Linked DNA regions of Parazoarcus communis. The protein of the gene in region 4 interacts with the protein of the main gene of each other region in a pairwise test. Links are inferred from orthologs where the notes say so. Each region holds a gene or a part of one and is shown on either strand. Other genes may lie near its edges.

Region 1 (5,910 bases), 760 kb from region 4 along the record:
GACCGAGGATGAGAAGGAACTCGGCGTGTGCATGGTCGATATCGGCGGTGGTACGACCGACATCGCCGTATTTACCCAGGGTGCGATCCGCCATACGGCGGTGATTCCCGTCGCGGGCGACCAGATCACCAACGACATCGCAATGGCGCTGCGTACGCCGACTTCGGAGGCCGAGGAAATCAAGATCCGCCACGGGGTGGCGATGCACACCCTCGCTGACCCGGAGGAAATGATCGAAGTGCCCGGTGTGGGTGATCGTCCGCCGCGCCCGCTGTCGCGTCAGCGTCTGGCAGACGTGATCGAGCCCCGGGTGTCCGAACTCTTCGAACTCGTGCAGGCAGAGCTGCGCCGCAGCGGCTACGAAGAGCTGCTGTCGTCGGGCATCGTCCTCACCGGTGGTTCGGCCGTCATGGATGGCATGGTCGAGCTGGGCGAGGATGTATTCCACATGCCGGTGAGGGTCGGCGCGCCGCAGTACGACGGCGGTCTGGCGGACGTGGTGTGTCAGCCACGTTATGCAGCTGCGATGGGGCTGGTAATCGAAGGCGCAGCGCAGCGCAGGAGAGGTTTGCAGGCGCGCGATACGCGCGGCGTGAAACAGTTTTTCGGACGCATGAAGTCATGGTTCGAGCGGAATTTCTGACCGGCTGCAGGTGCAGTCAGTCATTTTGAATGAGTGTCTGTTTTGATACCTAGATTTAGTATTACACTTTACGGTTAATACTAAATGCGGGTTAAACGGACGTTCTGAGTGCAGCAGGGCCGTTTATCAAGGAGGCGAGGCAAATGTTTGAAATCATTGAGAAAGAGCCGGTTGGGACGATCATCAAGGTGGTCGGTGTGGGTGGCGCTGGCGGTAACGCGGTCGACCACATGATCCGTGAAGGTGTGAAGGGGGTGGATTTCATCTCCGCAAACACCGATGCGCAGGCGCTGTCGCGCTGTTTGGCACCGACCAAGATCCAGCTCGGTGTCACCGGTCTGGGCGCAGGATCCAAGCCTGAAGCCGGGCGCGCTGCCGCACAGGAATCGCGTGAAGCAATCGCCGCCGCACTGGAAGGTGCGCACATGTGCTTCATCACTGGCGGCATGGGTGGTGGTACGGGTACCGGCGCTGCGCCTGTCGTGGCTGAGATCGCCAAGGAAATGGGCATCCTGGCCGTTGCCGTGGTGACCAAACCCTTCGATTTCGAAAACCGCATTCGCGTGGCCGAGAGCGGTGTCGAGGAGCTGACCCGCCATGTGGATTCGCTGATCGTCGTACTCAACGACAAGCTGCTCGACGTCTTCGGTGACGACGCCGGCTTCGAAGAGTGCTTCCGCTCGGCTGACAACGTGCTGCGTTCGGCTGTTGGCGGTATCGCCGAGATCATCAACGTGCCTGGCCTGGTCAACGTCGACTTCCAGGACGTACGCACCGCGATGGCCGAGATGGGCCGTGCGATGATGGGTTCCGCAGAAGCCGCCGGGATGGATCGTGCGCGAATTGCGGCCGAACAGGCTGCCGTGTCGCCGCTGCTTGAAGGTACGGAGCTGTCGGGTGCGCGTTGCGTGCTGATCAACATCACCGCCAGCAAGTCGCTCAAGATGTCCGAAGTGCGCGATGCGGTGAAAACGGTCCAGGCCTTTGCCGCGCCGGAAGCCTTCGTCAAGTACGGAACCGTGTTCGAAGAGACCATGGAAGACCGCATCCGCATTACCGTGGTCGCCACCGGTCTTGGTACGCCGCGTGCTACCGCACGTCAGCCGGTGATGCAGGTGGTGCAGGGTACGGGTACGTATGGCCCGTCCAGCGGTGTCGACATGAACAATCTCGACGTACCAGCCGTGATGCGCAGTGGCCGTCGTACGACCGTTGATGCGATGAGCAACAACGGTGTCGGCACCTACGACATCCCGGCCTTCCTGCGTCGCCAGGCAGACTGATCCCGCTTCCTGCGGGCCCGCACGGGCACTCACGCGCGAACCGCCGCCTCCGGTTCGGGCGCGGGTGCCCGTCTCTTTTGGTGCACTGCAACTAAGATTTTGGGGCGTGCTAAACTGCGGGTGTGAAACGGGAATGAAATACATGATCAGGCAGCGAACTCTCAAATCGATCGTCAAGGCAACCGGCGTCGGCCTCCACGGCGGACGCAAGGTCAATCTGGTGCTGCGCCCTGCAGCGCCGGACACCGGTATCGTCTTTCATCGCGTCGATCTGAACCCGCCGCTCGATCTGCCTGCCGATCCCTATGCCGTGTGCGACACCCGGATGTGTTCCGGGCTGGAGCAGGGCGGCGAGAAAGTGGGTACGGTCGAACACCTGATGTCGGCGCTGGCCGGCCTCGGAATCGATAACCTGCATGTCGATGTCGATGCGCCCGAGATTCCGATTCTCGATGGCAGTTCGGGGCCTTTCGTGTTCCTGCTGCAGTCGGCAGGCATCGAGGAGCAGGCTGCACCCAAGAAATTCATGCGGGTGAAAAAGGCCGTGGAGTATCGCGAAGGCGACAAATGGGTGCGCCTCGAGCCCTACGATGGCTTCAAGCTGCAATTCTCCATTGTGTTCAACCACCCGGCGATCGACAGCACGTCGACTTCGGTGAATATCGACTTTGCCGAGCATTCCTACATTCGCGATGTCGCGCGGGCGCGTACCTTCGGTTTCATGCAGGATGTCGAATTCATGCGGGCAAATGGCCTGGCACTTGGCGGCAGCCTGGACAACGCCATCGTGATGGACGAGTACCGCGTGCTCAATGCCGAAGGGCTGCGCTACGCCGACGAGTTCGTCAAGCACAAGGTCCTCGACGCCATTGGCGACCTCTATTTGTGTGGTCATCCGCTGCTGGCGGCCTATTCGGCGCACAAGGCCGGGCATGCACTGAACAACCAGGTGCTGCGCGTTCTGCTCGAAGACGCGTCGGCGTGGGAAATCGTGACCTTCGAAAAAGTGGCCGCAGCACCCGCGGCGGTCGTGCATCAGTTTGCCGATGCCGCGCTGGTGAGCTGAGTCGCCGCGATGCTTGTGCTGCGCATCGTCGGTTTGCTGCTGGTGCTCGGGATCGCCGGCTCCATCCTGCTGTGGCTGCTTACCGGCAATCGCCGCTATCGGCAGTGGGCATGGAAGATCTTTCGTGCCGGCCTGGTCGTGCTCTTCGTCTTTCTGTCCCTGTTTGCCCTCGAGCGCCTTCTGGCGCCGATGATCTGACGCTGTCAGCTTTCCCTGCTGAGGCGCGCAAGCCGTTCGAGCGCATCGCGCAGCGGTGAGTCTTCGGGCAGCGTCGCAGCAAATTCCCGCAACTGAGTCTTGGCCGCCGGCGACACCGTGCGCACGGTCGGTGCGCGTTGCACGACGGTCTCCTCGGGTGTGGATACCTTGATCCTGATCGACTGCAGCGGGTAGCCCGCGTGCAGGAAGTGATCCATCAGGGAAGGGGTCATCTGCTTGAGTCGCACTGCGAGGGCGCTGCCGCGGGTGGCAATCACCAGCACGTCATCCTTCAGATTGACCACGCTGCAGGCTTTTGCGAACTGGGCGGGCAGGCCGCCGTCGAGGACGGTCTGCAAGCGGCGCAGCCGGGCTGCATGGTCCTGCAGGCGGGCAAGTGCGTTGCCGGCGCCAAGGTAGCGTTGCAGGAGCTTGCTCATGAGTTTTGGGTCGCTTAATGAGGGAGAAATATGGGAGGACAGTCCGACATGATAAACTCGCCGCTTTGCCGAATCGACGTCGACCCCATCTCATGTTCTCCGGCCTTCTCAAGAAATTATTCGGTACACGTAACGACCGTCTGATCCGCCAGTATTCGCAGACCGTTCGTCGGATCAATGCTCTGGAGCCCGAGATCTCGGCGCTTTCGGACGAAGCACTCAAAGGCAAGACTGCCGAGTTCAGGCAGCGCGTTGCAAACGGCGAAACGCTCGACGCACTGCTTCCCGAGGCTTTCGCCGTGGTGCGCGAAGCGGGCAAGCGGGTGCACGGCATGCGCCACTTCGACGTGCAGCTCATTGGCGGCATGGTGCTGCACGACGGCAGGATTGCCGAAATGCGTACCGGCGAGGGCAAGACTCTGGTCGCCACGCTGCCGGCCTACCTGAATGCGCTCGCCGACAAGGGCGTGCACGTCATCACCGTCAACGATTACCTGGCCAGCCGCGACGCCGACTGGATGGGCCGGATCTTCGGTTTCCTCGGGCTGACCACTGGCTGCAACCTGTCGCGCATGTCGCACCAGGAAAAGCAGGCGGCCTATGCGTCCGATATTACCTACGGCACCAATAACGAATTCGGGTTCGACTACCTGCGCGACAACATGGTGTACAACACCGGCGAACGTGTTCAGCGCAAACTGAACTTCGCCATTGTCGACGAAGTGGACTCCATCCTCATCGACGAAGCGCGCACGCCGCTGATCATCTCCGGCCAGGCCGAAGATCACACCGAGCTGTACCTGAAGATGAACCAGGTTGCGCCGCTGCTGAAAAAGCAGGAAGGCGAAGGCGACGATGTGACCGTGCCGGGCGACTACACGGTCGACCTCAAGGCCCATCAGGTGCTGTTGACCGAGCAGGGGCACGAGACGGCCGAGCAGCTGCTGGTGCGCACGGGCCTGCTTCCGGAAGGCAGCGGCCTCTATGAGCCGGGCAACATCCTGCTGGTGCACCATCTCTACGCCTCGCTGCGTGCCCACGCGCTGTATCACAAGGATCAGCACTACGTCGTCCAGAACGGCGAAGTGGTCATCGTCGACGAGTTCACCGGGCGCCTGATGGCGGGCCGGCGCTGGTCCGACGGTCTGCACCAGGCCGTCGAGGCTAAGGAAGGCGCGCGCATCCAGGCCGAGAACCAGACCCTGGCCTCGATCACCTTCCAGAACTACTTCCGCATGTACGGCAAGCTCGCCGGCATGACGGGTACGGCCGACACCGAAGCCTTCGAATTCCACTCCATCTACGGTCTCGAGACGGTCGTCATTCCGACCAATCGCCCGGCCGCACGGCGCGACGAGAACGACAAGGTTTATCGCACCGCCAAGGAAAAGTGGGATGCGGTGATCGCCGATATCGAAGGCTGCGTCACTCGCGGGCAACCGGTGCTGGTGGGTACGACCTCGATCGAGACCAACGAGTACCTGTCCGGCCTGCTGAACAAGGCCAAGATTGCGCATCAGCTGCTCAATGCCAAGCAGCACGACAGCGAAGCCCAGATCGTCGCTCAGGCCGGCCGTCCCGGTGTGGTGACGATTGCCACCAACATGGCCGGTCGCGGTACCGACATCGTGCTGGGTGGCAATATCGAGAAGCCGGTGTCCTTGCTGCGTGAAGACGAGAGCATTCCGGAAAGCGAGAAGGAGGGCCGCATCGCCACCTTGCGTGCGGAGTGGCAGAAGGTGCATGAGCAGGTCTGTGCCGCGGGCGGTCTTCACATCATCGGTACCGAGCGCCACGAGTCGCGTCGTATCGACAATCAGCTGCGCGGCCGTTCGGGCCGTCAGGGCGACCCGGGTTCGAGCCGTTTCTACCTCTCGCTTGAAGATCCGCTGATGAAGATCTTCGCCGGCGAGCGCCTGAACGCGATCATGGTCCGCCTGAAGATGCCTGAAGGCGAGGCCATCGAGCATGCGATGGTCACCCGCTCGCTGGAGTCTGCGCAGCGCAAGGTCGAGCAGCGCAACTTCGATATCCGCAAGCAGCTGCTCGAGTACGACGACGTCTCCAACGATCAGCGCAAGGTGATCTACCAGCAGCGCAACGAGCTGCTCGAGAGCGAGAGCATCTCCGACACGATCACCGCGATGCGCCAGGGCGTTGTGCATGACACCTTCCGCCTCTACGTGCCGCTGGACACCGTGGAAGAGCAGTGGGACGTGCCCGCACTGGAGCAGGCACTCGCGGCCGACTTCCAGCTCAAGCTGGACGTGGCAGAGTGGA
Region 2 (3,000 bases), 760 kb from region 4 along the record:
TACCTTCAAGCAGCGGCGACACGGCAGCCTGTTCGGCCGCAATTCGCGCACGATCCATCCCGGCGGCTTCTGCGGAACCCATCATCGCACGGCCCATCTCGGCCATCGCGGTGCGTACGTCCTGGAAGTCGACGTTGACCAGGCCAGGCACGTTGATGATCTCGGCGATACCGCCAACAGCCGAACGCAGCACGTTGTCAGCCGAGCGGAAGCACTCTTCGAAGCCGGCGTCGTCACCGAAGACGTCGAGCAGCTTGTCGTTGAGTACGACGATCAGCGAATCCACATGGCGGGTCAGCTCCTCGACACCGCTCTCGGCCACGCGAATGCGGTTTTCGAAATCGAAGGGTTTGGTCACCACGGCAACGGCCAGGATGCCCATTTCCTTGGCGATCTCAGCCACGACAGGCGCAGCGCCGGTACCCGTACCACCACCCATGCCGCCAGTGATGAAGCACATGTGCGCACCTTCCAGTGCGGCGGCGATTGCTTCACGCGATTCCTGTGCGGCAGCGCGCCCGGCTTCAGGCTTGGATCCTGCGCCCAGACCGGTGACACCGAGCTGGATCTTGGTCGGTGCCAAACAGCGCGACAGCGCCTGCGCATCGGTGTTTGCGGAGATGAAATCCACCCCCTTCACACCTTCACGGATCATGTGGTCGACCGCGTTACCGCCAGCGCCACCCACACCGACCACCTTGATGATCGTCCCAACCGGCTCTTTCTCAATGATTTCAAACATTTGCCTCGCCTCCTTGATAAACGGCCCTGCTGCACTCAGAACGTCCGTTTAACCCGCATTTAGTATTAACCGTAAAGTGTAATACTAAATCTAGGTATCAAAACAGACACTCATTCAAAATGACTGACTGCACCTGCAGCCGGTCAGAAATTCCGCTCGAACCATGACTTCATGCGTCCGAAAAACTGTTTCACGCCGCGCGTATCGCGCGCCTGCAAACCTCTCCTGCGCTGCGCTGCGCCTTCGATTACCAGCCCCATCGCAGCTGCATAACGTGGCTGACACACCACGTCCGCCAGACCGCCGTCGTACTGCGGCGCGCCGACCCTCACCGGCATGTGGAATACATCCTCGCCCAGCTCGACCATGCCATCCATGACGGCCGAACCACCGGTGAGGACGATGCCCGACGACAGCAGCTCTTCGTAGCCGCTGCGGCGCAGCTCTGCCTGCACGAGTTCGAAGAGTTCGGACACCCGGGGCTCGATCACGTCTGCCAGACGCTGACGCGACAGCGGGCGCGGCGGACGATCACCCACACCGGGCACTTCGATCATTTCCTCCGGGTCAGCGAGGGTGTGCATCGCCACCCCGTGGCGGATCTTGATTTCCTCGGCCTCCGAAGTCGGCGTACGCAGCGCCATTGCGATGTCGTTGGTGATCTGGTCGCCCGCGACGGGAATCACCGCCGTATGGCGGATCGCACCCTGGGTAAATACGGCGATGTCGGTCGTACCACCGCCGATATCGACCATGCACACGCCGAGTTCCTTCTCATCCTCGGTCAGCACCGCGTAGCTCGACGCCAGGGGCTGCAGGATGAGGTCCATGACCTCGAGCCCACAGCGACGTACGCACTTGACGACGTTCTGCGCGGCGGACACGGCACCGGTGACGATATGCACCTTGACCTCGAGCTTGACCCCGCTCATGCCGATCGGCTCGCGCACACCACCCTGGCCGTCGATGATGAATTCCTGGGTGAGGATATGCAGGATCTGCTGTTCGGCCGGAATCGGCATCGCACGTGCGACCTCGATCACCCGCTCCACATCCATCGGCGTCACTTCCTTGTCCTTGATCGCGACCATGCCATTGGAGTTGAAGCTCTTGATATGGCTCCCGGCGATACCGGTGTAGAGGTCGTGGATCTTGCACTCAGCCATCAGCTCGACCTCCTGGATCACCCGGGAGATCGCATCGACGGTGGCTTCGATATTGACCACCACGCCGCGCTTGAGGCCGTTGGTCGGCTGCGTGCCGAGGCCGACGACGTTGAGCCGTCCGTCTGGGCGCACCTCGGCCACCATGCAGGTGATCTTGGAGGTGCCGATATCGAGACCGACGATCAGTTCTTTGAAGTCCTTGCTCATTTCTTGCCTTTCGTTGCCTGGTTCCGGCCGACCGGCACGGCATCAATGGGAGTCAATGCAAAACCGCCCGGGTAGCGGAGATCCGCCACGGCGACCTGTAATCCAATGGAGTCCCGCACTTCGGGCCAGGCGGCGACAAAGCGCTTCAGCCTGGCCTCGAGCGGTGCGCGCTCCTGTTCGCGCCCGAGCACGATGAGCACGCCGTTATCAAGCTTGAGCTGCCATGCCTCACGCGCCGACAGCATCAACCCCTTCAGCGACGCGCCCATCGGCTTCAGCATGCCGGAGTAGGTCTCGTAGCGCGCCAGCAGCGTCGCAGCCGAACCTTGCGGGCCCGAGAACGCGGGCATGCGGGCATCGCTCGATGCGGTAAACACCTCACCCTGACGGTTGACCAGACGCGTGTCACCGCTTTCGGTCGACGTCCAGTACGCAACCGCCTGGTGCTCTTCAAGGCGCAGCTCGATGCCATCGGGCCAGCGCCGGCGCACTTCGGCACGCCGCACCCAGGGCAGCTTTTCAAACGCCGAACGCACCGAATCGAGCTCGATGGTGAAGAAGTTGCCGCGAATGGCCGTGCGCGCCACGTATTGCAGCTGCGCTTCGGTCACCTGTCCCGGCGGGGTCAGCACCACCAGTTCACGCAGCGGAAACAGCGGCCGCGACAGAAACCATGTCACCAGGGCCCAGCCCAGACCGATGGCTGCGAACAGCATCAACAGGTCGGAAAGCAGGTCGAGCAATGCCGGACGATTCCACAAGCCCCTGTCGTCGCGCGCGTTGGTCCGCTGCCCGGCCTTGCGGGCAGGTGCTGCAGCGGATCGCATGCGCGCTTCAGCCAAGGCGGGCTCCCTTCAGCAGTTCAAGGCACAGAGCCTCGAAGGA
Region 3 (6,053 bases), 910 kb from region 4 along the record:
TACACTGCCATTGTCAGCCCCTTCGTCGCCATCTTCGTTAAACAGGACCTCTGCCACTGTTTCAGCCAGCAGGTCCAGTGCTACGCGCTGCTGCGCGCCGTGTCCGCGCAAGGGCTTCACACCCACTTCACCCGCCGCAGCTTCGTCCTCGCCGATCACGAGTGCAATCGCAGCACCACTGCCATCGGCCTTCTTCATCTGCGACTTGAAACTGCCACCGCCGCAGTGCAGCGTCGCCGCAAAGCCGTGACCACGCAGCGCCTCTGCAGCCCGGAAAGCCAGGCGCCGGGCTGCGTCGCCCATGTGCACGACATAGACGTCGGGCACCACGCGCTCGGCCTCGCCGCCACATTCCTTCCACAAGGCGAGCAGGCGCTCGACCCCCATGGCGAAACCGGCCGCAGGCTGGGGTTTCCCCCCAAGCTGGCTGACCAGTCCGTCGTAGCGGCCGCCGGCACAAATGGTGCCCTGCGCGCCCAGTCGGGTGGTGACCCACTCGAACACGGTGCGATTGTAGTAATCCAAGCCCCGTACCAGCCGATGATTGATCCGGTACGGAATACCGGCATCCTTGAGCAGCACCTGCACGGCGTCGAAGTGCTCGCGCGACTCGTCGCCGAGATAATCTGCCAGCTTCGGCGCGGCCTCGACGATATCTTGCAGGTCGGGATTCTTCGTATCGAGGATACGCAGCGGATTGGAGTACAGGCGGCGCTTGCCATCCTCGTCCAGGCGATCCTGATGCTGCTCGAGGTAAGTGATCAGCGCCGCACGGTGCAGGGCCCGCTCTTCGGCCGAGCCCAGCGAGTTGATCTCGAGGCTGACGTCTTCCAGCCCGAGGTCGTCCCACAACCGGGCGCACATGATGATGTGCTCGGCATCAATATCCGGACCGGCGAAGCCCAGTGCCTCGATACCGATCTGGTGGAACTGCCGGTAACGCCCTTTCTGCGGACGTTCGTGACGGAACATCGGGCCGTGGTAGTACAGGCGCTGCGGTCCGCCGGCAGCCACCAGGTTGTGCTGGATCGCAGCGCGCACGCACGATGCGGTGCCCTCGGGGCGCAGCGTCAGGTGCTCACCATTGAGCGCGTCCTCGAACGAATACATTTCCTTCTCGACGATATCGGTCACCTCGCCGATCGCGCGCTTGAACAGCGGCGTCGGCTCGACGATCGGCATGCGGATCGGGCGGTAGCCGTAGCTGCGCAACCAGTCGCGCACGATGTCTTCGAAGTTTTCCCAGATTTCGGCCTCGTCGGGCAGGATGTCGTTCATCCCGCGTACGGCCTGCAAGGTCTGACTCATTGATGATTCTGCTTGTCGTTGTCTTGTTCTTGTCGGGGCCGGTGTTCAACCGGCCTTGCGGGTATAGCGGGTGGAGACGTAATCGTCCACGATCGCCTTGAATTCGGCAGCGATATTGTCGCCACGCAGGGTGACCGTCTTCTGCCCGTCAACAAAGACCGGGGCAGCCGGCGTTTCACCGGTACCGGGCAGCGAGATGCCGATGTTGGCATGCTTGCTCTCGCCCGGACCATTGACTACGCAGCCCATCACCGCAAGGGTCATGTTCTCGACGCCGTCGTACTGGTCACGCCAGGTCGGCATCTGCTCGCGCACGTAGTTCTGAATGCCCGATGCCAGCTCCTGGAAGAAGGTGCTGGTCGTGCGTCCGCAGCCGGGACAGGCCGTGACCATCGGCGTAAAGGCACGCAGGCCCATGGTCTGCAGGATCTCCTGAGCCACCACGACTTCCTGAGTGCGGCTGCCGCCGGGCTCGGGTGTGAGCGAGATGCGGATGGTGTCACCAATACCTTCCTGCAGCAGCACGGCCAGCGCGGCAGTGGAGCCGACGATGCCCTTGCTCCCCATGCCGGCCTCGGTCAGCCCGAGGTGCAGCGGATAGTCGCAGCGGACGGCCATGTCACGGTACACCGCAATCAGGTCCTGCACGCTCGACACCTTGGCCGACAGAATGATGCGATCCCCGGCCAGCCCATACTCCTCGGCCTTGGCGGCAGATTCGAGCGCAGACACCACGAGCGCCTCGCGCATGACCGCGCCGGCGTCGCGCGGTTCGGCACGCGTCGCGTTCTCGTCCATGATCCGCGCCAGCACCGACTGGTCGAGACTGCCCCAGTTGACGCCGATACGCACCGGCTTGTCGTACTTGCACGCAATCTCGACGATGGCAGCGAACTGCGGATCGCGCTTGCTGCCCGCACCGACGTTGCCGGGGTTGATGCGCAGCTTGGCCAGCGCCTCGGCGCAGGCAGGGTACTTCGAAAGCAGCGTATGCCCGTTGTAGTGGAAATCGCCCACCAGCGGCACATCCATGTTCAGTGCCAGCAGACGGTCACGGATATGCGGTACCGCCCGCGCCGCCTCTTCGTTATTCACCGTAATGCGGACCATCTCGGAGCCCGCGCGGGCGAGTTCGGCCACCTGCATCGCCGTACCGAGAATGTCGGCGGTGTCGGTGTTGGTCATCGACTGCACCACCACCGGCGCCCCTGCGCCCACGGCAACCTGCCCGATACGGACCAGGCGCGTATTGCGGCGTGGAGAGGGTGCGGAAATCAAACTGGATTGCGTCATGTCATTGAACCGTGAGACGGGCGACCGAAACCTTGGTGTGAGGCACGAGGTCGACCGGTTTTCCGTTGAATTCGAGCCGGACGCTGCGCGCATTGCCGATCACGAGCGCAAACGGCGGCGCCCCCTGAACCGTCCGCGAGCTTCCGGAGACCCCGATGCCCGAGAACAGGATCGCGCCGGAGGCGTCCTTCACTTCGACCCAGGATTCACCGGAAAAAACGAAGCGCAAGGGCGGCGGCACATCGGCTGCAGGCGCAGCGGCATCGACCGGTACAAGCGGAGCAGCAGCAGACACCGCAGGCGCTGCAGCAGGCGGTGCCACCGGCACAGCCAGGGCACCAGACGCCAAAGGCGTTGCGGATTCAGGCACAGGTGCAACGGTGGCTGCAGGCTCGGCAAGCGGTGGATCGACCTCGACCGCGACGGGCGCCGACGAAGCCAGCACCTCTTCAGCCTCGCTCTGCGTCATGGGCGCCATGCCAGGCTCGATGACTTCAACATCGGACTGCGTCGGCGTCTCGAACCAGCCGAAATACCCGCCGGCCGAAATCAGCACCAGCAGCAGGCCTGCAACCACCGCCGCCGGCACGACATTGAACTTGAACCCGCGATTGGCTGGCATGTCGCCTTCGGCATTCGAAACCGGCGTCAGGTCAACGGCGGCAGACGCTTCGGCGCCCACTGCGGCCAGCACCGCCTCCGGGTCCAGCCCCAGATGCCGGGCGTAGTTGCGCACGAATCCGCGCACGAATGCCGGCCCTGGCAGGATCTCGTAGTGTCCGCTCTCGATCGCAACCAACTGCCGCATTGAAAGCTTCAATGCCTGAGCGACCTCTTCAAGCGACTCGCCGCGCACTTCACGCGCCTTGCGCAGCATGGTGCCGGCAGGCGTCTGTGCGGTTTCCGTCATCGTGACGGCATCGGACTGCGTGCTACTCACTCGTACTTCCCTTGCATCATCAAGACATGTTCAGCGGAGTCGGCAAAACGGCTACGCAACTGCTCGGCATAACTGGCCTCTGCATTGCGCTCGCCAAGCTTGCGCGCGGTGCGCAAACCGAGCCAGACCGATGCAGCGCTCGACCTGAGTTGCTGGTGCAACCGGTTGAGCTGCTCGTGCGCAGCCTGATAATTGCCACGCCGATAGGCAATGGCAGCCAGCTGATAGAGCGCCTCGGCATTGGCCGGATCAGCCTGGATCGCAAGCATGAACTGCTGCTCCGCCTCCGCGTCCTTGTTCAGCCGCAGCTGGCACAGGCCTGCATTGGTGTACGGACGCGTCGGATAACGGTAGTACGGATTGCGGGCAGCGCGGGCAAATCGCTCCATCCCTTCGGCCTCACGCCCCTGCAGGCAAAGAAACCAGCCATAGCTGTTGTTGAAGTCGGGGTCGCCTGGCGCGGCATTGAGGGCCCGGGAAAAGTACTCTCCAGCCGAGCCGTTCTCGTCGATCATCATGTAGGTCAGCCCCATGAGATGAAAGGCGGGCGCATAAGCCGGGCTTTCAGCCAGAGCGAGCCTGCCCTCGTCGAGCGCGACATCATAGCGCCCGATCTCGAAATAGGCTTGACCGAGATCCACATGTACGCGAGCTCGGGCATCAGGCCCGGCAGCCGGCTGAACATCCGACATCGGACGCGACACCCCGACCGCATCGCCACTGACGCCGGAAGTCGGCGCCGTGACGCAGCCCCCGAGCCCCAGCGCCGAAACCAGCAATACCAGCGGCAACATCCTGACCGTCATCAGCGAACCTCCGTCGACTGCTTCAGGCGCACCACTGTGCGCCGGGTTTTGTCCTGAACCTGACCGGCCAACTGGCCGCAGGCAGCATCGACATCGTCACCGCGCGTCTTGCGCGTGGTGGTCACGATACCGGCATCGATCAGGATACCTGCAAAGCGCCGAATGCGGTCCGCCGGGGAGCGCAGAAAACCCGAATTGGGGAAGGGATTGAAGGGAATCAGGTTGAACTTGCATGGCACGTCACGCACCAGCGCAACAAGTTCATGTGCATGCGCATCACTGTCATTCACGCCGTCGAGCATCACGTACTCGAAGGTGACGAAGTCGCGCGGCGCACGGTCGAGATAGCGCACGCAAGCCGCCATCAGCTCGCGCAGAGGATACTTCTGGTTGATCGGCACCAGACGGTCGCGCAGCGCGTCATTGGATGCGTGCAGCGACACCGCTAGCGCAACGGGACACTCGTCGCGCAAGCGGTCCATTGCGGGCACGATACCCGAGGTCGACACCGTCACCCGCCTGCGCGAGAGGCCGTAGGCATGGTCGTCGAGCATCAGGCGCAGTGCAGTCACCACGTTATCGAAATTGGCGAGCGGTTCGCCCATGCCCATCATCACCACGTTGCTGATGATGCGGCCATTGTCCTTCTCGCCCGACTCGAGGTCGGCCGCTTCGTCGCGCGCAGCCCCGAGCAACTTGTTTGCAAGCCACAGCTGACCGATGATCTCGGCCGCGCTCAGGTTGCGGTTGAAGCCCTGCTTGCCCGTGGAGCAGAAGGCGCAATCGAGCGCACAGCCTGCCTGCGAGGAAATGCACAACGTGCCGCGGCTGGTTTCGGGAATGAACACCGTCTCCACCGCATTGGCGTTACCGACATCAAGCAACCACTTGCGCGTACCGTCGGTCGACACCGAATCGCGCACCGGCACTGGCGGCTGGATCAAGGCTACATCCTTGAGCTTGGCCCGCAGCGATTTCGCCACATCGGTCATCGCATCGAAGTCGTCGCAGCCTTCGTGATGCATCCAGCGCATCACCTGCCGCGCGCGAAACGGCTTCTCGCCCATCCCGGCAAACCAGGCGACGAGACCATCGACATCGAAATCGAGCAGATTGACCGGCTTATTCATCATTACCTCCAATGCAAACGGCCCGCCCGCGCGGTTCGCGGTGCATCACCGCGAAGCGGGCGAAGCGGGCCACAGGCATGGACCGCTTAGCGGGAGTAAACGTTCATGCCCGGGAAGAAGAAGGCGATTTCGTTCGCAGCCGTTTCCGGAGCGTCGGAACCGTGCACGGCATTGGCGTCGATCGAATCGGCGAAATCTGCACGGATGGTGCCCTTGTCGGCCTTCTTCGGGTCGGTGGCGCCCATCAGCTCACGGTTCTTGGCAATGGCGTTCTCGCCTTCCAGGGCCTGGATCATCACCGGGCCGGAAACCATGAAGGACACCAGATCCTTGAAGAAAGGACGCTCTTTGTGGACAGCGTAGAACTGGCCGGCTTCGAGCTCGGACAGGTGAACCATCTTTGCTGCGACAATCTTCAGGCCAGCTTCTTCGAAGCGGGCGTAAATCTGGCCGATCACGTTCTTGGCAACTGCGTCGGGCTTGATAATGGAAAGGGTGCGTTCGATGGCCATGGGGACAGCTCCGGTCTATGTTGAAAAAAGCCTCGCATTTTAGCAGGTTTTGCGGAACCGCCGC
Region 4 (5,944 bases):
TTCCAGTCCTGGGTGGAAATGCCGTCCACGAACAGGTTGGGGTCGAAGCTGGGCGCCGACACCAGGGCCAATACGCCGCCGGTGCTGGGATCGATCGCGACCAGCGCGCCGCGACGGTCGCCGAATGCCGTTTCGGCAATCTTCTGCAACTCCATGTCGAGGTTGAGCTCAAGGTCGCTCCCGGTTACCGCCGGCGTACTCGAGAGCCGCCGCACCGCCCGCCCCCCGGCATTGACCTCGACCTGCTCGAAACCGGTGTTGCCGTGCAGCTCGGCCTCGTAGGACAGCTCCAGGCCACTCTTGCCGATGTGGTCCGAGCCGCGGTAGTTGGCTACGTCGTCGCGCTCTTCGATACGCTCGACGTCACGCTGATTGATGCGCCCGATATAACCGACGACATGCGATGCGCTGGCGCCGAGCGGATAGTCGCGAAACAGCCGGGCCTGCACGTCCACGCCCGGAAAGCGATAACGCTGGGCGACGAAACGGGCGACTTCCTCGTCACTGAGGCGATTGCGGATCGGCACGCTCTCGAAGCTGCGGCTTTCTTCCAGCAGCTTGCGAAAGCGTCGGCGATCGCGCGCATCGATGGGAACAACTGCGTTGAGTGCCTCGATGGTCTCTTCCAGGCCGTTGGTGCGTGCCGGCGTGATCTCGAGCGTGTAGGCGGCATAGTTGCGCGCCAGCACGACCCCGTTGCGGTCGACGATCGTGCCGCGGTTGGGCACGATCGGCAGCAGCGCGATGCGGTTATCCTCGGCACGGGTATGAAAGTAGTCGAACTTCTGTACCTGCAGGTAGTAGAAGCGCGATGCAAGCAGGACGAAGCAGACCAGTGCGAACACCCCCGCCACCAGCACGCGCCAGCGAAAGCGTGATGAGTCCTGCTCGGGGGCATGAAATGAAATCATGTCACCGGGCATCAGATGGGCCGGTTGTCGTCACGGTCGGCAGGCTGGTACTGCGGCAGCAGGAGCAGATACATGAGCGGCCACCACAGCAATACGCCGGTGAAGCTCGACAGAAAATACGACCAGCCTGGGAACTCTGCCCCGGCAATCAGCCGCACGGCCACCATCAGCGCCTGCGAAACCAGCAGCATCGGCAGCACGTGCAGGGCCTGCTGCAAGGCCGAAAACCACATCAGCCGGCGCGCCAGGCCGTTGGCAAGGTAGGCGAGCACAACATAGGCCAGGGCATGCTGCCCCATCGCCGCGCCCTGCCCGATATCGACGAGCAAGCCGAAGAAGAAGCCCGCACCCATGCCGATGCGCAGCGGCTCGCGGATACACCAGAAGGCCAGCACCAGCGCGACCCAGTCCGGCACGCCGGGAAGGCGGCCGGTGGGCACATAGACCAGGCCGAGTGCAACCAGCAGGCTGAAATGGATGAACCACAGCCTGACCGGCAACAGGATGCGACTTGAACGATTGGTCGGCTGCATGTCAGGGCGCCGTCACAGGCCTTGCGGGCGGCACGGCGTCCTCATCCGCCGGCCGCGGCGGCGGCAGTACCTGACGCCCGAGCACCAGTACCTGCGCGCTGCGCTCGACCCCGGCCAGCGGGCGGCACATGATGCGGGCGAAGGCATCTGATTCGCGGTCAACGGACTCGATTTCGGCCACCGGCAGGCCAGGCACGAAAACACCATCCAGCCCCGAGGTCACCAGCATGTCGCCCGCCTGAATGTCGGCGGTGGCAATCACGAACCTCACTTCGAGCCGCCCCTGTCCGATGCCAAACAGCACCCCGCGCAAGCCATTGCGCAGAACCTGCACCGGAATCGCCTGATTGCGGTCGGTCAGCAAGGTGACTTCGGACTGGATCGGATACACACGGGTCACCTGGCCGAGCACACCGGCAGCGTCCACCACCGCCAGGCCGGCCTCGACCCCTTGCTGCGCGCCACGATCGAGGATGACCTTGCGTGCAAACGGATCCGGTGCGTCATACAGGATATCGGCGGCGATGCTGCGCACGCCCACACGCTGGGACATCTCAAGCAAGCCGCGCAACTGGGCGTTCTCGCGCTCGAGGAGTTCAAACCGCAGCAAACGCTCACCGCTGCCAAGCTGCTTGCGCCTCAGGTCGGCATTCTCGAGCTGCACGCGCACCAGGGTCGCAAAGTACACCGAGGCATTGCGCACGAAGTCAGCCGGTGTGGCAGCAGCCATCTGCAAGGGGTAGGTCGCGACGGACAGCCCCTGCCGCAGCACTTCGAGATAACGAAAGCGCAGATCAGCCACCAGGATCATCAGGCACAGCGAGACGAACAGCAGCAGGCGGACCAGCGGTGCCGGTCCACGATTGAAGATAGGGGGCGGTTGATGGCCGGCGAAGGTCATCCGGAACGTCCTGGTTCAGCAAGGGCCCGACGACAGCACCGTCGGGCCCTGCAGGTCAATCCGAGGTGAAGATGGAGCCAAGCTTGTCCATCTTGTCCAGCGCCATGCCGCATCCGCGCGCGACGCAGGTCAAGGGTTCTTCGGCGACGATGACGGGCAGGCCGGTCTCTTCCATCAGCAGACGGTCGAGATCGCGCAACAGGGCGCCACCACCGGTGAGCACCATGCCGCGGTCGGCGATGTCTGCGCCCAGTTCCGGCGGGGTCTGCTCAAGCGCAATCTTGACCGCAGAAACGATCTGATTGAGCGGCTCGGTCAGCGCCTCGAGAATTTCGTTCGACGAGATCGTGAAGCTGCGCGGAATGCCCTCGGCCAGGTTGCGGCCCTTGACTTCCATCTCACGCACCTCGGAGCCGGGGAAGGCCGAACCGATCTCTTTCTTGATGTTCTCGGCAGTGGTGTCGCCGATCAGCATGCCGTAGTTGCGACGAATGTAGTTGACGATCGAATCGTCGAACTTGTCGCCGCCGACGCGGACGCTGCCCGCATAGACCATGCCGCCAAGCGAGATCACGCCGACTTCGGTCGTGCCGCCGCCGATGTCGACCACCATCGAGCCGAGTGCATCCGACACCGGCAGGCCGGCACCGATCGCGGCAGCCATCGGCTCCTCGATCAGGTACACCTGCGAAGCGCCCGCCGCCAGAGCGGCGTCGCGAATGGCGCGGCGTTCGACCTGGGTCGAACCGCAGGGCACACAGACGATGATGCGCGGACTGGGCGAAAGCAGGCGCGAGTCGTGCACCTTCTTGATGAACTGCTTGATCATCTGCTCGGTGACGACGAAATCGGCGATCACGCCGTCTTTCATCGGCCGGATCGCCGTGATGTTGCCCGGCGTCTTGCCGAGCATCTGTTTGGCCGCAGAGCCCACTGCCTGAATGGTGCGCTTGGCATTGGGGCCGCCTTCGGTGCGGATGGCCACAACCGAGGGTTCGTCGAGCACGATGCCTTTGCCACGCACGTAAATCAGCGTGTTGGCGGTGCCGAGGTCGATCGCTAGATCGCTTGAAAAATAGGAACGCAGAAAACCGAACATTGGGGATTCCGAAACCGGTGAGAAGATGCGCCGCAGGGGGCCGGCCCTGAGCAGGGCCAAAGGCGATTATGATAACCTACAAACCTTTGTGGATTCAGCAGGTTTTGTTACTTCATGTCGCTTACCAATGAACAGGTCGGGCGCATCGCCCGTCTAGCCCGTCTTGCGATTTCCGAAACCGAGATCGATGCCACCCGCACGAAGCTCGATGGCATTTTCGGCCTGATCGAGCAGATGCAGGCCGTTGACACCACCGGCATCGAGCCCATGAGCCATCCGCAGGAGCTCGCCACCCGGCTGCGCGACGATGCCGTGACCGAATCCGATCGCCGCGCCGCCTTCCAGGCCGTCGCTCCGCAGACCGAGGCCGGGCTCTACCTGGTGCCCAAAGTCATCGAATGAACCTTCACGGGGCGCCCGCGACACATCATGTGCCTGCAGGGTGCATCCCGTGGCCATCCTATCAGCAAGCAGCCACGACATGATCAATGCGTCACTCTCCGCCCTGCGCAGCGCGCTGGACGACAAGCAGATTTCCAGCGTCGAACTCGCCGGGCTCTTCCTCGACCGTATCGAGGCCCGCAACCCGACGCTGAACGCCTTCATCACCATCGACCGTGAGGGTGCGCTGGCCGCCGCCAATGCCGCCGACGCGCGCATCGCCCGCGGCGAGGCCGGCCCCCTGACGGGCATCCCGCTCGCCCACAAGGACGTGTTCTGCACCGAAGGCGTGCTCACGACCTGCGGCTCGAAGATGCTCTCAAACTTCGTCAGCCCCTATGATGCGCACGTCGTGTCGCTGCTGAAGAATGCCGGCGCCGTCAGCCTGGGCAAGACCAACATGGACGAGTTCGCGATGGGCTCTTCCAATGAAAACTCCCATTTCGGCCCTGCGCGCAACCCGTGGAACCCCGGCCACGTGCCCGGCGGCTCGTCCGGTGGCTCGGCCGCAGCGGTCGCAGCCCGCATGGTGCCGATCGCGACCGGCACCGACACCGGCGGCTCGGTGCGCCAGCCGGCCGCGTTCACCGGCGTTACCGGCATCAAGCCGACTTACGGCGCGGTCAGCCGTTACGGCATGATCGCCTACGCTTCGTCCCTCGACCAGGGCGGCGCATTCGGCGCCTCGGCCGAAGATTGCGCGCTGCTGCTGTCGGCCATGACCGGCTTCGATGCGCGCGACTCCACCAGCCTCGACCGCCCGACCGAGAATTACGCTGACGCGCTTGCGCCTGCCGGCTCGGACAAGCCGCTCGCGGGCCTGCGCATCGGCCTGCCGCGCGAGTTTTTCGCCGACGGCATGAGCGACGAAGTGCGCGCCGCCATCGACGCCGCCATCGAGCAATACCGCGCACTCGGCGCCACCACGGTCGAGGTCAGCCTGCCCAACGCCAAGCTGGCCATCCCCGCCTATTACGTGATCGCGCCCGCCGAAGCCTCGAGCAACCTGAGCCGCTTCGACGGCGTGCGTTTCGGTCATCGTGCCGCCGAGTACGGCGACCTCAACGACATGTACTGCAAGAGCCGCGCCGAAGGCTTCGGGGCCGAGGTCAAGCGCCGCATCCTGGTGGGCACCTATGTGCTCTCCCACGGCTACTACGACGCCTATTACCTGCAGGCGCAGAAGCTGCGCCGCCTGATCGCCGAGGATTTCCGCAAGGCGCTGAGCGAATGCGACGTCATCGCCGGCCCCACCAGCCCGACCACCGCGTGGGCGCTGGGCGCGATGGGCGACGATCCGGTGCAGATGTACCTCGCCGACATCTACACCATTGCGGTCAACCTCGCCGGACTGCCCGGCCTGTCCCACCCCTGCGGTTTTGGCGCCGGCTCGCTGCCCGTGGGCATGCAGCTGATCGGCAATTATTTTGCCGAAGGCAAGCTGCTCGCGACCGCCCACCAGTACCAGCAGGCGACCGACTGGCATCTTCAGCGCCCCGCCGATGTTCTGTGAGAACGCAATGATCCACCGCCTGCTTTCCCGCTACCTCACACCGCTTGCAGCCACGGTGCTGATGGCCGCCTGCGCCACCCCGACGGTCTACCAGCAGGACACCGGTACCGTCATGGAGCACCCGTCCGAGGCCGGCGGCCGGCTCAAGCCGATGCCGATCCGCCCGCTCAACGTGCAGGCCGACTGCCGCTTCAAGGACGAAGTCGGCTACAGCGGAAGTGCGCTGCTTGACGTCAGCTACTCGGAAGTCAGTCGCTTCAAGGCCTCGGTCAGCGTCCCCAAGCGTGGCAGCTGCCACTTTGATCTCGCCGACTTCGAGCAGGTGCGCAAGGAGCCCCACGTCGAACTGCGCGCGCGGGACGGCTGCGTCGTGCGCATGTGGGAACAGGGCGACCAGGTCACCGTCGCCTTCGCCCAGTGCGCCAGCCGCTGCGATCGCAACACCTTTGACTATGTATGGCCCATCCTGGTGGATCGGCCGAGCGGTCGCTGCAACTGACCGCCAGCAATAACGGATACAGACATGAGCAGATCGGATTGGGAAGT

Evidence for each region.
Region 1: the proteins of CEW87_RS06605 (region 4) and ftsZ interact in binary tests that used the Escherichia coli proteins (3 or more experiments, as listed by UniProt). The link is inferred for Parazoarcus communis from one-to-one orthologs.
Region 2: the proteins of CEW87_RS06605 (region 4) and ftsA interact in binary tests that used the Escherichia coli proteins (3 or more experiments, as listed by UniProt). The link is inferred for Parazoarcus communis from one-to-one orthologs.
Region 3: the proteins of CEW87_RS06605 (region 4) and CEW87_RS10800 interact in binary tests that used the Escherichia coli proteins (3 or more experiments, as listed by UniProt). The link is inferred for Parazoarcus communis from one-to-one orthologs.

What each region holds. Positions count from the first base shown.
Region 1 is NZ_CP022188.1:2,214,851-2,220,760, forward strand. The notes cover bases 1-2,856. They hold ftsZ (cell division protein FtsZ), read left to right. Parts: upstream 1-786; coding sequence 787-1,926; downstream 1,927-2,856. Other genes in these bases: ftsA (cell division protein FtsA), read left to right, coding at 1-643; lpxC (UDP-3-O-acyl-N-acetylglucosamine deacetylase), read left to right, coding at 2,069-2,856. Outside these bases: more of lpxC, read left to right, coding at 2,857-2,992; CEW87_RS10155 (hypothetical protein), read left to right, coding at 3,002-3,190; CEW87_RS10160 (DciA family protein), read right to left, coding at 3,196-3,630; preprotein translocase subunit SecA, read left to right, coding at 3,723-5,910. UniProt on the Escherichia coli protein: Essential cell division protein that forms a contractile ring structure (Z ring) at the future cell division site. The regulation of the ring assembly controls the timing and the location of cell division.
Region 2 is NZ_CP022188.1:2,213,379-2,216,378, reverse strand. It holds ftsA (cell division protein FtsA), read right to left. Parts: upstream 2,116-3,000; coding sequence 886-2,115; downstream 1-885. Other genes in the region: CEW87_RS10130 (D-alanine--D-alanine ligase), read right to left, coding at 2,950-3,000; CEW87_RS10135 (cell division protein FtsQ/DivIB), read right to left, coding at 2,112-2,957; ftsZ (cell division protein FtsZ), read right to left, coding at 1-742. UniProt on the Escherichia coli protein: Essential cell division protein that assists in the assembly of the Z ring. May serve as the principal membrane anchor for the Z ring.
Region 3 is NZ_CP022188.1:2,364,465-2,370,517, reverse strand. The notes cover bases 1,573-4,571. They hold CEW87_RS10800 (RodZ domain-containing protein), read right to left. Parts: upstream 3,542-4,571; coding sequence 2,603-3,541; downstream 1,573-2,602. Other genes in these bases: rlmN (23S rRNA (adenine(2503)-C(2))-methyltransferase RlmN), read right to left, coding at 4,347-4,571; pilW (type IV pilus biogenesis/stability protein PilW), read right to left, coding at 3,538-4,347; ispG (flavodoxin-dependent (E)-4-hydroxy-3-methylbut-2-enyl-diphosphate synthase), read right to left, coding at 1,573-2,601. Also shown: CEW87_RS10815 (YfgM family protein), read right to left, coding at 1-11; hisS (histidine--tRNA ligase), read right to left, coding at 1-1,308; more of ispG, read right to left, coding at 1,354-1,572; more of rlmN, read right to left, coding at 4,572-5,477; ndk (nucleoside-diphosphate kinase), read right to left, coding at 5,564-5,989.
Region 4 is NZ_CP022188.1:1,454,595-1,460,538, reverse strand. Bases 1,423-4,312 are described here. They hold CEW87_RS06605 (rod shape-determining protein), read right to left. Parts: upstream 3,445-4,312; coding sequence 2,401-3,444; downstream 1,423-2,400. Other genes in these bases: gatA (Asp-tRNA(Asn)/Glu-tRNA(Gln) amidotransferase subunit GatA), read left to right, coding at 3,926-4,312; gatC (Asp-tRNA(Asn)/Glu-tRNA(Gln) amidotransferase subunit GatC), read left to right, coding at 3,559-3,846; mreC (rod shape-determining protein MreC), read right to left, coding at 1,446-2,345; mreD (rod shape-determining protein MreD), read right to left, coding at 1,423-1,444. Outside these bases: mrdA (penicillin-binding protein 2), read right to left, coding at 1-911; more of mreD, read right to left, coding at 923-1,422; more of gatA, read left to right, coding at 4,313-5,398; CEW87_RS06590 (hypothetical protein), read left to right, coding at 5,406-5,897; Asp-tRNA(Asn)/Glu-tRNA(Gln) amidotransferase subunit GatB, read left to right, coding at 5,922-5,944. UniProt on the Escherichia coli protein: Forms membrane-associated dynamic filaments that are essential for cell shape determination. Acts by regulating cell wall synthesis and cell elongation, and thus cell shape.